Linked DNA regions of Bradyrhizobium diazoefficiens. Each later gene encodes a partner of the first gene's protein in a complex. Links are inferred from orthologs where the notes say so. Each region holds a gene or a part of one and is shown in the gene's direction. Other genes may lie near its edges.

Region 1 (6,858 bases):
GGTCGAGGGCGGCGAGCGCTGCAAGGTCGCGATCCAGACCAACAATGTCGAGACCGACGAGCGCGGCTACATCTACATCGTCGACCGTGCCAACACCGGCCTGCATATCCTCGAACTGACCGGACCCGCGCGCGCCGTCGCCGGCCTGCCGAAGAATTGACGATGCGGCGCGGGGCGATCGCGGCTCTGGTGATCGGCCTCGGCGCGTTTGGCGTTGGCGCCCATCAACTTGCGCCGCGATCCGCGGAAGAGACGGCACATTGGCGCGAAATCGCCTGGCCGTTCCCGCGCGATGGCTGGCCCGCCGGACGGGCGTTCCGTTGCGACGGTGTTTGTGCCGGCGCCGAGCTCTACATGCGCGCCAAGCGCGGCTTCTGCAATTGCGATCGCGGGGTTGCCGATGACGACGAGGTCGATCGTGTTGCCGACATCGATCTGATCAGTCCGCGCTTTGCGGCCGCCGCGCCGGGTGAGGAAGTGGGAATCGGCGAGATGCGCGGCCGCGCGAGGCGCTACGATCTCGAGATGCCCGGCGAGGCCCGTCACACCGCGATCGGCATTGCCCTCTCGCGCCGGTGCGATCTCTTCGTTGCGACGGCGCAGGGAGGTGGGGAGGCAAGCGCGGTGCAGCGCGCGGCGCTGGCGTTCCTCGAAACCCAGGAGATCAAGACATGGGTGACGGCGGCGCTGGACGGACAGTGAGTGTCATGCATTAATACCGCAAGACCGCCCCGAGCCGAGTCCTCCCCATGATGTCCACGCAAGCCTATCTCGCCTTTGTCGCCGCCTGCATCGCCCTGGCGCTGCTGCCTGGGCCGATCGTCACCCTCGTCATCGCCAACGGCCTGCGCCACGGCACGCGTGCGGCGCTGACCAATGTCGCGGGCGCGCAAGCCGGCCTTGCGATCGTCATCGGCGTCGTCGCGGTCGGCCTGACCTCGCTGATGGCGACGATGGGCTACTGGTTCGACTGGGTGCGCTTTGCCGGCGCCGCCTATCTGGTCTGGCTCGGCATCAAGCTGATCTGGGCGCCGGTCGAAGGCGTCAGTGTCGACGAGCCTCCGGCGCCGCCGCGGGGCGGTTTCTTCCTGCAAGGCTTTCTGGTGCTGCTGTCGAATCCGAAGGTGCTGGTGTTCTTCGGCGCCTTCATCCCGCAATTCATGGACATGAACCAGCCGCACTTTCCGCAAGTCGCGTTGCTCGGCGCCACCTTCATGGTGACCGCGGTGATGACCGACGCGCTCTATGCCATCGCGGCTGGGCGCGCGCGAAAATTCTTCTCGGCCCGGCGCACCCGGCTGATGTCGCGGATCTCCGGCGGCTTCATGATCGGCGGCGGCATCTGGCTGGCGCTGACCAGGGCGAAATAAACCTCTTCACCGATTTGGGTTGAACCCTTTGCGGCGGCGATGCGTCCAATCGGCATTGCCGCCGACGAGGGATTTTGCCGTGCCCGATCTGCCCTGGACCGTCTATGCGATGTTGCTCTCACCGCTTGGGCTCCTCCTCGTTGCCGCAATCATCAAGACCTGGCAGGCCCGCGAGGCGCGAGGCTGGTTGCAGGCACCCGGCAAGGTCGTCATCTCGGCGGCGGAGGTGCGTGAAATCCGGGTGTTCGACGACGATCGCGAAGAGCGCTTTCGGCTCGAGAGCCGCAATTTCGCGAACGTGACATACGAATATTCCGTCGGCGGCCGAAAGCTGCGCAATAACCGCATTCTGATCGGCGAGGATCGCGGTAACTTCGAGGTCGCCGAGCATCTCGAGAAATATCCCGCCGGCAGCACCGTCACCGTCTATTACAATCCGCGCCATCCCGATCAGGCGGTGCTGGAGCGCGATCCGCCGAAGGGCCTGTGGGGATGTCTCGGCATCGGTACGGCGATCGTGCTCGTCATCGTGTTCGGCTCGGCGTTCGGTCTCAAGCAAAGCTACGACGTCCTCGCACACCACATCGCCCGTCCTGACCTCGCAGGACTCGTCGTCGGCTTCGGCGCGTTCGGCGTCGCCATTGCGCTGATGGGACTTGCCGTGCGGCGGAAGGCCTCGCTGGCAACGCGCTGGCCGGTGGTGTCGGGCAGGATCAAAGTGTCGGCGATGGAGCAATTTCGCGAGGCGAGCGAACCCGGAGAAACTCTCGGTCGCGAGATGTCCGGCAAGCGGGTGACCTACAGCTACAGGTACCAGAACGTCAGCTACACCAACGAGTGCGCACGCGTTGCGACCGGATCGTCGTCGGATCCCGGCAAGATGCTCGACAAGCTGCTGTCGCGCTACCGTGACGGTGCCACCGTCCGGGTCAGCGTCAATCCCGACAACCCGGCCGAAGCAACGCTGGACCCGCGCGGCGACGGTCGCGTCGCCTTCGTACTGTGGGGCATCGCCGCGATCTTCGCCGCGCTCGCGCTGTTCGTTGCGACCCGCGGAAGCTAATCGACCAGCCTCTCCGCCCTTAACTCCGCCTCGATCTCCGCAAAAATCCGCGCCAGCCGCTCGGCCCATTGCCGCTGGCCGGACTGGTCGGCAATGAGATCCTGGCGGATCTCGATGCCGGTGTTGACGAGGCCGCGGGCTTCGCCGTGGACGGGAATGGTGTAGTCGCTGAGATCGCTGACCGCATAAGGCTCGTTGTCGCCGACGACGAGATCGCCCTCGGCGCGCAGATGTTTCAGCAAGAGCTGCGGCAGCACGGTGTCGCGGTTGTACAGCGCGCCGATATGCCAGGGCCGCGCGACGCCGGCATAGACGGGCGTGAAGCTGTGCAGCGACACCAGCACCGTCGGCCGCTTGTCATGCAGGCGGCGATCGATCGCGGCATCGATGCGGTGATGATAGGGATCGAAGATCTCGCGCCGCCGTGCCGCGCGCTCGCCCTCGGTGATGCCCGCGTTGCGCGGGATCGCCGTCGCCTCTGAGATCACGGAGATCGAGCTTGCAACACCGGGCGAGCGGTTGCAGTCGATCACGAGCCGCGAATAGCGCTGCGCGATCAGATGCGCATCCAGCATCCTGGCTAGCCGCTCGGCGACGCCGGCAATGCCGATGTCCCAGGCGATGTGCCTGACGAGCTCGCTTTCGGCAAGGCCGAGATTGCCGAGGGCCCGCGGCAGCGCCCGACCGTAGTGATCCGAGGTGAGCAGGAACGGCGATTTGCCGTCCGCGTTCACCTCATGCACCGGTAGAATGTCCCCCTCGCCGAGGAGTTGATCGGCCGTGTCGACTGCGTCCAACGTCATTCCTGATTGCCTAAGCAAGATGCCATTGCCCCCCGAAATCAGGCAGGAACCGCCTATCCGAAATTGATCCAGCTTGCCGGACGATGCCGCCGCTCGCGATTCATCTCAAGACCGAATATCGCGCGCTCCCGCCCTTTCCTTGGCCGAGATTTGCGGCGCCGCTGTCGCTTCGTTCGATTGGCGGTTATAGACACGTCATGACCTCCGATCGTCTCTTCGTCTACGGCACCCTGATGCGGGGCTTCGACCATCCGATGGCGCGGCTGCTCGCGGGCCACGCGGATTTCCTGGGCGAAGCGACCTGCCACGGCCGGCTCGTTCTTGTGAAGCATTATCCGGGCCTGCTGTTGTCGGATGCCGCCTCGGACATCGTTCACGGCGAGCTGTTTCACCTGCGCGTGCCCGAGGAGCTGCTGGCCGAGCTCGACATGTATGAGGCCTGCGGCGAAGGCTTTCCGGAGCCGACCGAATATCTGCGCCGGCTGATCGACGTGACATTGCTTGATGGCACCGCGGAGAAGGCCTGGACCTACGTCTACAACTGGCCTGTCACCGATCTGCCGCACATCGTCTCCGGTCGCTTTCTGGAGCATTGACGGCGGATGCTTGCTTCACCTTGCCCCGCTTGCGGGGAGAGATTTGCATCGAAGATGCAATCCGGGTGAGAGGGACAGGTTCTGTCGACGACCTCACGTGCGGAGAGAAAGCCCCTTACCCAACCCTCTCAGCGCGAGCGAAGCTCGTCGCGGGCCCCGTAAGAACGGGGCGAGGGGGCGCACCGCCATAGGGCAAGCAATTCGATCATTACGTCAACAGCATTTCCTTCACGACCCGCGCATCAACCTCGTGCTCGACGTAAGTCCATTCCTCAGTCCGCCGCAGCATCCCCACCAGCTTCTCGAACAGCGAGCATGTGCGGGGGCGTATTCGAACCAGGTCAGGAAATCGAACGGGCCGCCGAAGCGGGAACCGGCGGCGTTCAAGTGGCTCTGACGGGACGAGGGCCTGTGCATAGGTCGAATAACCCGGATAACCCGCCTAAACCTGACTTCTGGCGCCGCCGCACCTATATCCCTGATCCTTCGCCCGACTCACCCCGGTTTGCGCTACACCCACATCATGCGCTTCACGCCCCAATTCCTCGACGAGCTGCGTGCCCGGCTTTCGGTCTCCGAGGTCGTGGGCAAGCGCGTCAAGCTGAAGAAGGCGGGGCGGGAGTGGAAAGGGCTGTCGCCGTTCCAGCAGGAGAAGACGCCGTCGTTCTATGTCAACGACCAGAAGGGTTTTTACCACGACTTCTCCTCCGGCAAGCACGGCGACATCATCACCTTCGTGATGGAGACCGACGGCCTGCCGTTCGCCGAAGCCGTCGAGCGGCTCGCGGGCATGGCGGGCCTGCCGCTGCCGGCGGTGACGCCGGATGCGGCGCGGCAGGAGCAGCGGCGCAAGTCGCTGCATGAGGTCATGGACCTCGCCGCAAAATTTTTTGCGGAGACGCTGGCCTCGCGTGTCGGTGCCAAGGCGCGCGGCTATCTTGCCGACCGCGCGATCTCGCAGGCCGCGCAATTGCAGTTCCGGCTCGGCTATGCGCCGCCCGACCGCTTCGCGCTGAAGGAGCATCTCGGCGAGCTCGGAATCTCCGTCGAGGACATGGTCGAGACCGGCCTGCTGGTGGCCGGCGACGACATTCCCGTTCCTTACGACCGCTTCCGCGACCGCGTGATGTTTCCGATCACGGATTTGCGCGGCCGCGTCATCGCCTTTGGCGGACGCGCGCTGGAGAAGGACGTTCCGGCCAAATATTTGAACTCGCCGGAGACGCCGCTCTTCCACAAGGGCGACAACCTCTACAACCACCAGACCGCGCGCAAAGCCACCCATGATGGCGGCGCGCTGATCGTGGTCGAAGGCTATGTCGACGTCATCGCCATGGTGACGGCTGGTTTTGCAGGCGCCGTCGCGCCGCTCGGCACCGCGCTGACCGAAAGCCAGCTCGCGCTGCTCTGGAAGATGGCGGACGAGCCGATCCTCTGCTTCGACGGCGACCGCGCCGGGCAGAAGGCGGCCTATCGTGCTGCGGACCTTGCCCTGCCGTTCCTCGCGCCCGGCAAGAGCCTGCGCTTTGCGCTGCTGCCGGAGGGGCAGGACCCCGACGATCTCGTCCGCTCCGGCGGCCGTGGCGCAATCGAAGAGGTGATCGCAGCAGCGCGCCCGCTCGCCGACGTGATCTGGTCGCGCGAGCTCGAAGGCGGCAATTTTGCCACGCCTGAGCGCCGCGCCGCGCTGGAGGCGCGCATCAAGGAGCTCGCGAGCGGCATCCGCGACGAGGTGGTGCGTCGCTATTATCGCGACGATTTTGCCGACCGGCTTCAGCGCACTTTCGCCCCCGAGGGTGGGCGCGGCGGCTTTGGCGGCCGAGGCAATTTCCGCCCCGGCGGCGGCCGCCCGTTCCAGCCGAGGGGCGGGGGGGCTGCGAATCGATTCGGTGGCCAGGGGTTCGGAGGCCGCCGCGGCCCGCCCGGTCCGACCCTTTTGCCCTCCGGCCCCTACCAGGCGGCAAGCCCTCAGCTGGCGGCGAGCCCGATCATGCGCGGCCAGCGCAGCGCCATCTCCCGCCGGGAGGCCCTGATCCTGCAATGCCTGATCAATCATCCCTGGCTGCTGCACGAGCACCTCGAGGAGGTCGCCGCCCTGGAGCTGGCCCATCCCGAGGCCCACAAGCTCAGGGCCGGCATCATCGCCGCTTTCGCCAACGACCATCACCATTCGCCGGACCCCGAGGAGCAGGCCGAGAAGATGCGCGGCGATCTCCAAAAGGGCGGATTTTCGCAGGTCCTTCAAAGGGTTGAGAATTCCATCACCACCGCGGCGGTGTTTGGCGCCCGCGAGGGCGCGGCGCAGGACGACGTTCTCGCCACCTGGCACCAGCTCGTTGCCTTGCATCGGCAATACCATTCACTACTTAGAGAGCTGAAAGACGCCGAGCTGGCCTTGGGGGAGGATCCCAGCGAGGCCAGTTTGGCGTGGCTGCGTGACGTCAAGGCCCGGCTGGCCGAGGTCGACGGTACCGAGGCCCTGATCGAGGGTTTTGGCGAGCTGTCGGGCCGGTTCCAGAAGAGCGTGTGATGAAAGAATCATGCGGACGGCCGGGCTCGGCGCCGCTAAAAGACTCGCCAAATCCAAGGTTTGGCGGCAAAAACAGGGTTAATCGAGGCTTAACGGTCTTGTAGCACTTTGGCCCAGAGGCGGCCGCAGGCAGAACAGACGCGTCAGGAATGAATCCGCGCAATCGCTGTTGGCATTACACCTGCATCCGCTGCGACAAAGAGGCTCACGAAGCGTTAGGCAAATCCGGCGAGAGAGAGTTGGGGGTGGCGAGAGATGTGCGCGCCGCCCTTTCCGTGTCGAGAGCTGCCGAAGCGAGAGCATCGAGCAACAGGTTCAAGTGAATTCACGTGGGGCGCGGCGATCGTCTCGCATGAAGCGCGTTTAGGAGCAATGGATGGCCACCAAGGCAAAGACGCTGCAGGCGAAGGACAAGGAAAAAGACGACAAGGCAGCGGATGCTCCGGAGAAGGATTCCCAGGACGCGCCCTCGCCGTTGCTCGATCTGTCCGACGCG
Region 2 (6,834 bases), 3.1 Mb from region 1 along the record:
ATTCACCGTCGGCGATGGCTCCGGCGAGCCGGTCGCGGTACGCTTCGTCACCGCGGACGCCGAGCGGAAAATCTTCATCAATCCCGAGCTCGGGCTCGGCGAGGCCTATATGGACGGCGAGTTCGTCGTCGAGCGCGGCACCATAGCTGATGCCCTCGCCATCCTGCTCGATCAACCCGACCCGTTGCCGCAGTGGGCAAAGCCGTGGTGGCATCTGCGGTATCTGACGCGGCACCTCAAGCAATTCAATCCGCGCTCGCGCTCGCGCCGCAACGTCGCCCATCACTACGATCTCGACGCCAGGCTCTATTCGCTCTTCCTCGATGCCGACAAGCAATACAGCTGCGCCTATTTCGAGACGCCGGAGACCACGCTCGACGATGCACAGCTCGCCAAGAAGCGGCACATCGCAGCAAAGCTGCTAGTTGGAAGCGGCCAACGCGTGCTCGACATCGGTTGCGGCTGGGGCGGGCTCGGGCTCTACCTCGCCGAGATCGCCGGCACTGACGTCACCGGTATCACGCTATCAACAGAGCAGTTGCAGGTCGCCAATTCACGTGCCGCCGAAAAGGGCCTGAGTGGATCGGCCAGATTCCTGCTCGAGGACTATCGCGACATTGACGGGCCGTTCGACCGCATTGTCTCTGTCGGCATGTTCGAGCATGTCGGAGCGAGGTTCTACGACACCTACTTCCGCCGCTGCGCCAAACTGCTGAGCGAAGACGGCGTCATGCTGCTGCACTCGATCGGCCGCTCGCAGGGACCGGATTCGACCAATCCGTGGATCGCCAAGTACATCTTTCCCGGCGGCTACATCCCCGCATTGTCCGAGGTGCTGCCGGCGATCGAACGCGCGGGCCTCCTGGTCTGCGATATCGAGATCCTGCGCCTGCATTATGCCGAGACCCTGAAGGCCTGGCGGGAGCGCTTCATGGCGCGGCGCGAGGAGGCCGTGCAGCTCTACGACGAGCGCTTCGCGCTGATGTGGGAGTTTTATCTCGCAGCCTGCGAGATGACCTTCCGCAAGCAGGCCATGATGAATTTCCAGATCCAGCTGACCAAGCGCCAAGGCGTGGTGCCGATGACCCGCGACTACATCGCGCGCGAGGAAGCCCGGCTGCGGGCGCTCGAAGGCGGCGCCAAGCCCAGGCTGAAACTGGCTGGTGAATAAGTCTTAGTGACGCAGGGTCGAGATCGGGGAGGACCGGAAAGACGCAGTCAATGCCAACTGCGCCCGCAGTTCCACAATGACCTCGGGTGCGACCGGCTGGCGGCGGATCTCCGGGCGTTCGGCGTGCTGCATCGCGGCAATCAGGCCTGACAGCCAAAGCCGGGTACCGGCCTCGCTTCGCCACCGATGGTGCTGCCGTTCTGGCCGCATAGCTGCCTCGTTCCCTTATTGGCGGGTTGCGGGAGACAACCCCCTGCCCGTCTGCCCGTTCCGGACATGCCCCGAAAGAATCCGGGGAGATGTGATCTGCTTCACATTGGTCTGGTCGGCTCTGGCTTAGACCGGCGCCATGAGCAAAGAGACCCAAACCTCATTCGACGTGCAGGACGACCTCCGCACCGATTACGCCCTGATCGCCACCGGCGTCGGAGCGGCCCTGGTAGCGCTGGTCTACCTCCTGCTGGTCTGAAACCGACCCGAGAGCTCCCAGCATGCGCTTTTCCGCGTGCTTCTCGATACGTCTGCGCCCCAATCCATAAGGTTCATGATTTCAGGATTTTTCCGCGGCATGGTCGCGGCCGCCTCCGGGACGGGCGGAGTTCCACAAAAATCAGTCAAGCACGGCGCATGCTGCGGCCGCTAATCATCCACCGCTTTTAAGATCGGTTGATAGCGGCGAGCTTTTACTTCCGCTTCGGCCGGAGGCGGCGCTTTATCCCGGCCCCGCATCCGCCCCAGAAAATTGCTATCGCTCGACCATGGCCCTGACTGATTCGAACGTTCTCAAACTCGCGCCCGAGCCCGGAACTCCCGCCTATCGGAGCGCACCGCACAATATCGAGGCGGAACAGAGCCTTCTGGGCGCGATCCTGGTCAACAACGATGCCTTCTACCGCGTCTCCGACTTCCTGGAGCCGAAGCATTTCTTCGAGCCGCTGCATCAGACCATCTATGAGACCGCCGGCAGCCTGATCCGGATGGGCAAGATCGCGACGCCCGTGACGCTGAAGACGTTCCTGCCCGCCGACACCGATGTCGGCGGCATGACCATCGGGCAATATCTGGCGCGCCTCGCCGCCGAAGCGACCACCATCATCAATGCCCAGGACTATGGCCGCACCGTCTACGACCTGTCGCTCAGGCGCGATCTGATCGGGATCGGCGAGGACATGGTCAATGTCGCCTATGATGCGCCAGTCGATTTCCAGCCCCGCGCGCAGATCGAGGATGCCGAGCGAAAGCTTTACGAGCTCGCTGAATCCGGCCGCTATGACGGCGGCTTCCAGAAATTCTCGCAGGCGCTGACGGTCGCGGTCGATCTCGCGGCGAAAGCATTCCAGCGCGACGGAAAGCTGTCGGGCATCTCCACCGGCCTGCGCGACCTCGACACCAAGATGGGCGGCTTGCAGCAGTCCGACCTCATCATCGTTGCGGGCCGCCCCGGCATGGGCAAGACGTCGCTGGCGACCAATATCGCCTACAACGTCGCACAGGCCTATGTGGGCGAACTCCAGGCCGACGGCACCATGAAGGCCGCCAATGGCGGCGTGATCGGCTTCTTCTCCTGCGAAATGTCGGCCGACCAGCTCGCCACCCGTATCGTGGCGGAGCGCACCGGCATCCCCTCCTCCCACATCCGTCGCGGCGGCATCACGGAAGCCGATTTCGAGAAGATCCGCCAAGTCTCCATCGAGCTGCAGTCGCTGCCGTTCTATGTCGACGCGACCGGCGGCCTTTCGATCGCGCAGCTGATGGCGCGGGCGCGCCGGCTGAAGCGGCAGAAGGGGCTCGATCTCCTCGTGATCGACTACATCCAGCTCTTGTCCGGCTCGGGCAAGCGCGCCAGCGACAGCCGCGTGCAGGAAATCACCGAGATCACCACCAGCCTGAAGGCGCTGGCCAAGGAGCTCAACGTTCCCGTGATTGCACTGTCGCAGCTCTCGCGCCAGGTGGAATCGCGCGACGACAAGCGGCCGCAGCTCTCCGACTTGCGTGAATCGGGCTCGATCGAGCAGGACGCCGACGTCGTGCTGTTCGTGTTCCGCGAGGAATATTACCTCGCGATGAAGGAGCCGCGCCCCGGCACCGAGGAACACGCCAAATGGCAAGCCGATATGGAGCGTACGGCGGGGCGCGCCGAAGTCATCATCGGCAAGCAGCGCCATGGTCCGACCGGCACGGTCGAGCTGCACTTCGACGCCTCGGTCACGCGCTTCGGCGACCTCGCGCATGACGGCCAGATCCCGGATCGCAGCGATTACTGAGTTCCTTGAACAGAAACGCCCTCTTGCGTAAAACGGCGCCATGACGATGGCGTCCGACCCGAAACTGATCCCGCAATCCGGCCTTCTCTCCGCGGAGGCCAATCAGGCTGCCGCGCTCGCCAGCTTCGGCGGCGTGCTCACCGTCGACCTCGACGCGATCATCGCCAACTGGCGCAAGCTCGAGAAGACGGCGGTGCCGGCCGAATGTTCGGCGGTGATCAAGGCCGATGCCTATGGCTGCGGCGCCGAGCAAGTCGCGCGGGCGCTGAACAAGGCCGGCTGCAAGACCTTTTTCGTCGCCACCATCGAGGAAGCCCGCAAGGTGCGTGGTGCCGTGCCGGAGGCCGCGCTCTACGTGCTCGGCGGCTATTTCCAGAACACCGGCGAGCACTATGCCAGGATCAACTGCCGGCCGGTGATCGGCGATCTCAACGAGCTCGCCGAGTGGGACGTGTTCTGCCGCCGCACCGGCTGGTCCGGCGGCGCCGCGATTCACATCGACACCGGCATGAACCGGCTCGGGCTGACGCTGTCGGAGGCGCAGGCCATCATCCCCCGCATCAATGCCGGCGATCATGGCATCACGCTGGTGATGAGCCATCTGGTCTCGGCCGAGCAGCTCAACAGCCCGGTGAACGCGAAACAGCTCGCTTCCTTCCGCGCCATCGCCAGCGAATTCTCCGGCGTGCCGGCCTCCCTCGCCAATTCCTCCGGCATCTTCCTGGGCGCGCCCTTCCAGTTCGACCTGGTACGGCCGGGCGCGGCGCTGTACGGCGTCAATCCGACGCCGGAGGCCGACAATCCGATGCAGCAGGTGGTCGACCTCAAGGCGCGCATCGTGCAGGTCCGCAATGTCGAGCGCGGCGACACCGTCGGCTATGGCGGCACCTGGAGCGCACGGCGGCCGACCAAACTGGCGATCATCGCGGTCGGCTATGCCGACGGCTATTTCCGCGCCGCCAGCTCGAACGACGGCACCCGCGGCGCCGAGGTGGTCGTCGCAGGCAAACGCTGCCCCGTCGCGGGCCGCGTCTCCATGGACTTGATCGCGATCGACATCACCGATCTGCCGCCGAACGCGGCGCGACGCGGGCATATGGTCAGCCTGCTCGGCGAAGGCATTACCGTCGACGAGCTCGCGCATCATTTCGGCACGATCGGCTATGAGGTGCTGACCAGCCTCGGCCGCCGCTACGCCCGAGTCTACAAGGGCGGCAACGTGGCGGAGCCGCTGGCAAAGCCGGCGCAGGCGGAGGCGGCCGAACAGCCGCCCTCACCGCCTCGGGTCGAGCAGCCGGCAAATCCGCCACCGCTGCCGAGCTGATCTATCGGCCGCTTACTTCTTCTTCCTGTTGTCCAGTGCCGCCTTGCAGGTGGCGCTGAGCTGATCGCGCTTGCCATTGAGGCATGCGACGATGCCGCCGCCCGGCGCGATGCCGGCGCAGAATTTGTCATAGTCCGCCTTGCACGCACCGCGCGGATCGGACGATTGTGCCGAAGCGACACCGGAGAACGCGACAGCGGCGACGATGGCGGCAAAGCTCAACTTGGACATTGTATCTCCGGTATGGGGCGGCAGGAGCCGGTAGCTCTACATGAAGATTGCGACATTCAACATCAACAACATCAACCGCCGCCTGCCCAATCTGCTGGCCTGGCTGCGCACAGCGAAGCCTGATGTCGTCGCGCTTCAGGAGTTGAAGGCAAGTGATGGCGAATTTCCGGCGGCCGCGATCGAAAAGGCCGGCTATGGTGCGGTGTGGCGCGGACAGAAGACCTGGAACGGCGTCGCCATCCTCGCCCGCAACGTCGAGCCTGTGCTAACCCGCGACCGCCTGCCGGGTAAGCCTGAAGATCGCGAAGCGCGCTACATTGAGGCCGCCGTGCGCGGCATCATCGTCGCCAGCATCTACCTTCCCAACGGCAATCCGCAGCCGGGGCCGAAATTCGACTACAAGCTCGACTGGTTCGCGCGGCTCAAGCGCCACGCCAAGACCCTCATCAAGCAGGATCTGCCCGTGGTGCTCGCCGGCGACTACAACGTCGCGCCCACCGAGATCGACATCTATCCGACGCGCTCATGGGACAAGGATGCGCTGATCCAGCCGAAGAGCCGCGCGGCCTTTGCCTCGCTCGTCGCACACGGCTGGTGCGACGCGATCCGCGAGCTGCATCCGGACGAGCGCATCTATACCTTCTGGGACTACAAGCGGAACCGCTGGCCGCGCGATGCGGGCCTGCGGCTCGATCATCTGCTGCTCAGCCCTGCCCTCGCCCCGCGCCTCGCCAAGGCCGGCGTCGACAAGACGGTCCGCGGCGAAGATGGCGCGAGCGATCACGCGCCGGCGTGGGTGGTGTTGCGGTAACGGCCCTCACCACAAATTCTTCGGCCCTTCCCGCGCAAGTGAGCGTGCGGACCGTGCGGGGTCTTAGGGCGGCCCAACAAAATACGAAAACAACCCCATGCACAGTAGCCGGCACGAGCCGATTCAATGGCTTGGCACACGCCGCGCGAAGAATCCCTCCCTCGGTCAGCTCGATCTTCGCCCTCTTGACCTTCGCCTCTTGGTCAGCATACTGGCATGACCAAGATCAGACCAAACCGGGACGGGGATGGAGCTCAAGCGAGCCGCCGAAGGCGAAAAAGGCTTCGAGAAAGTGTTCGCCTTCCTGCGCGAGCGCCTGCTCGCGGGCTCGCTCAAGCCCGGTGACCGCCTGATTTCCGAGCGCGAGCTGGCGACGCTTCTCGGGGTCAGCCGGCCGATCGTCCGCGAGGCTCTGCGCGCCCTCACCGTGCTTGGGATCGTCGAGATCCGCGACCGCATCGGCACCGTCGTGACCCGCCCTGATGTCTCGGTGCTGAATGACTTCTTCACCTTTGCGCTGGCCCAGCAGGCGGACATGCTCGACGACGTCATGCAGGCGCGCGTCGCGATCGAATGCCAGGCGATCCGCCTCACCTGCGAGCGCGCCAACATTGCCGATTTCGAACGCCTCCAGCGCGCGCTCGCCAAGATCGGCGAGACGATCGACGAGCCGGATGCAGGGGGCATGGCCGATTTCGAATTCCACCGCGCCATCGTCGTAGCCTCGCATTCGGAGACGCTGACGGTGCTGCACAGCTCGATGGCGGGCCTGCTGACGCATTCGCATCGCAGCCGCCGCGAACTGGTGCAGGCTTTCCCATCGATGAAGAATTATCTGATCGACGATCACCGGCGCATCTTCGAGGCGATCATCGAACGCGATCCGGAGCGTGCGGACGCGACGCTGCGCAAGCATTTTGCCATCGGCGACGAGTACCGCAGGCGGGCCATCGTCGGCGACATCGACAAGACCAGCGTCTCACGCCGATCGCTGACTAACCAAGAAACGGACTGATGACATGGGACGGAACGA

Evidence for each region. Proteins that work in one complex are often made in the same cells at the same time.
Region 2: the proteins of dnaG (region 1) and JJB99_RS21865 are in contact, whole or in part, in a crystal structure (PDB 2R6A), measured with the Geobacillus stearothermophilus proteins. The link is inferred for Bradyrhizobium diazoefficiens from one-to-one orthologs. Residues at the interface, in WP_049624496.1 of Geobacillus stearothermophilus: Lys456, Leu457, Leu458, Pro459, Ala460, Asn463, Ala464, Leu467, Leu535, Leu536, Ile537, Ala538, Gln544, Glu545, Asp548, Tyr549, His552; in WP_033016901.1 of Geobacillus stearothermophilus: Ser13, Glu15, Ala16, Gln18, Glu91, Leu92, Asp94, Ala95, Val96, Pro97, Thr98, Ala99, Ala100, Asn101, Tyr104, Tyr105, Ile108.

What each region holds. Positions count from the first base shown.
Region 1 is NZ_CP067100.1:1,519,635-1,526,492, forward strand. Bases 3,980-6,858 are described here. They hold dnaG (DNA primase), read left to right. Parts: upstream 3,980-4,355; coding sequence 4,356-6,362; downstream 6,363-6,858. Other genes in these bases: rpoD (RNA polymerase sigma factor RpoD), read left to right, coding at 6,739-6,858. Also shown: JJB99_RS07255 (LVIVD repeat-containing protein), read left to right, coding at 1-160; JJB99_RS07260 (hypothetical protein), read left to right, coding at 163-702; JJB99_RS07265 (LysE family translocator), read left to right, coding at 750-1,370; JJB99_RS07270 (DUF3592 domain-containing protein), read left to right, coding at 1,450-2,433; JJB99_RS07275 (N-formylglutamate amidohydrolase), read right to left, coding at 2,430-3,236; JJB99_RS07280 (gamma-glutamylcyclotransferase family protein), read left to right, coding at 3,434-3,832. UniProt on the Escherichia coli protein: RNA polymerase that catalyzes the synthesis of short RNA molecules used as primers for DNA polymerase during DNA replication.
Region 2 is NZ_CP067100.1:4,575,495-4,582,328, forward strand. The notes cover bases 1,328-4,182. They hold JJB99_RS21865 (replicative DNA helicase), read left to right. Parts: upstream 1,328-1,929; coding sequence 1,930-3,435; downstream 3,436-4,182. Other genes in these bases: alr (alanine racemase), read left to right, coding at 3,482-4,182. Outside these bases: JJB99_RS21860 (SAM-dependent methyltransferase), read left to right, coding at 1-1,171; more of alr, read left to right, coding at 4,183-4,759; JJB99_RS21875 (hypothetical protein), read right to left, coding at 4,772-4,990; JJB99_RS21880 (exodeoxyribonuclease III), read left to right, coding at 5,031-5,801; JJB99_RS21885 (FadR/GntR family transcriptional regulator), read left to right, coding at 6,049-6,816; JJB99_RS21890 (NAD(P)-dependent oxidoreductase), read left to right, coding at 6,821-6,834. UniProt on the Escherichia coli protein: The main replicative DNA helicase, it participates in initiation and elongation during chromosome replication. Travels ahead of the DNA replisome, separating dsDNA into templates for DNA synthesis.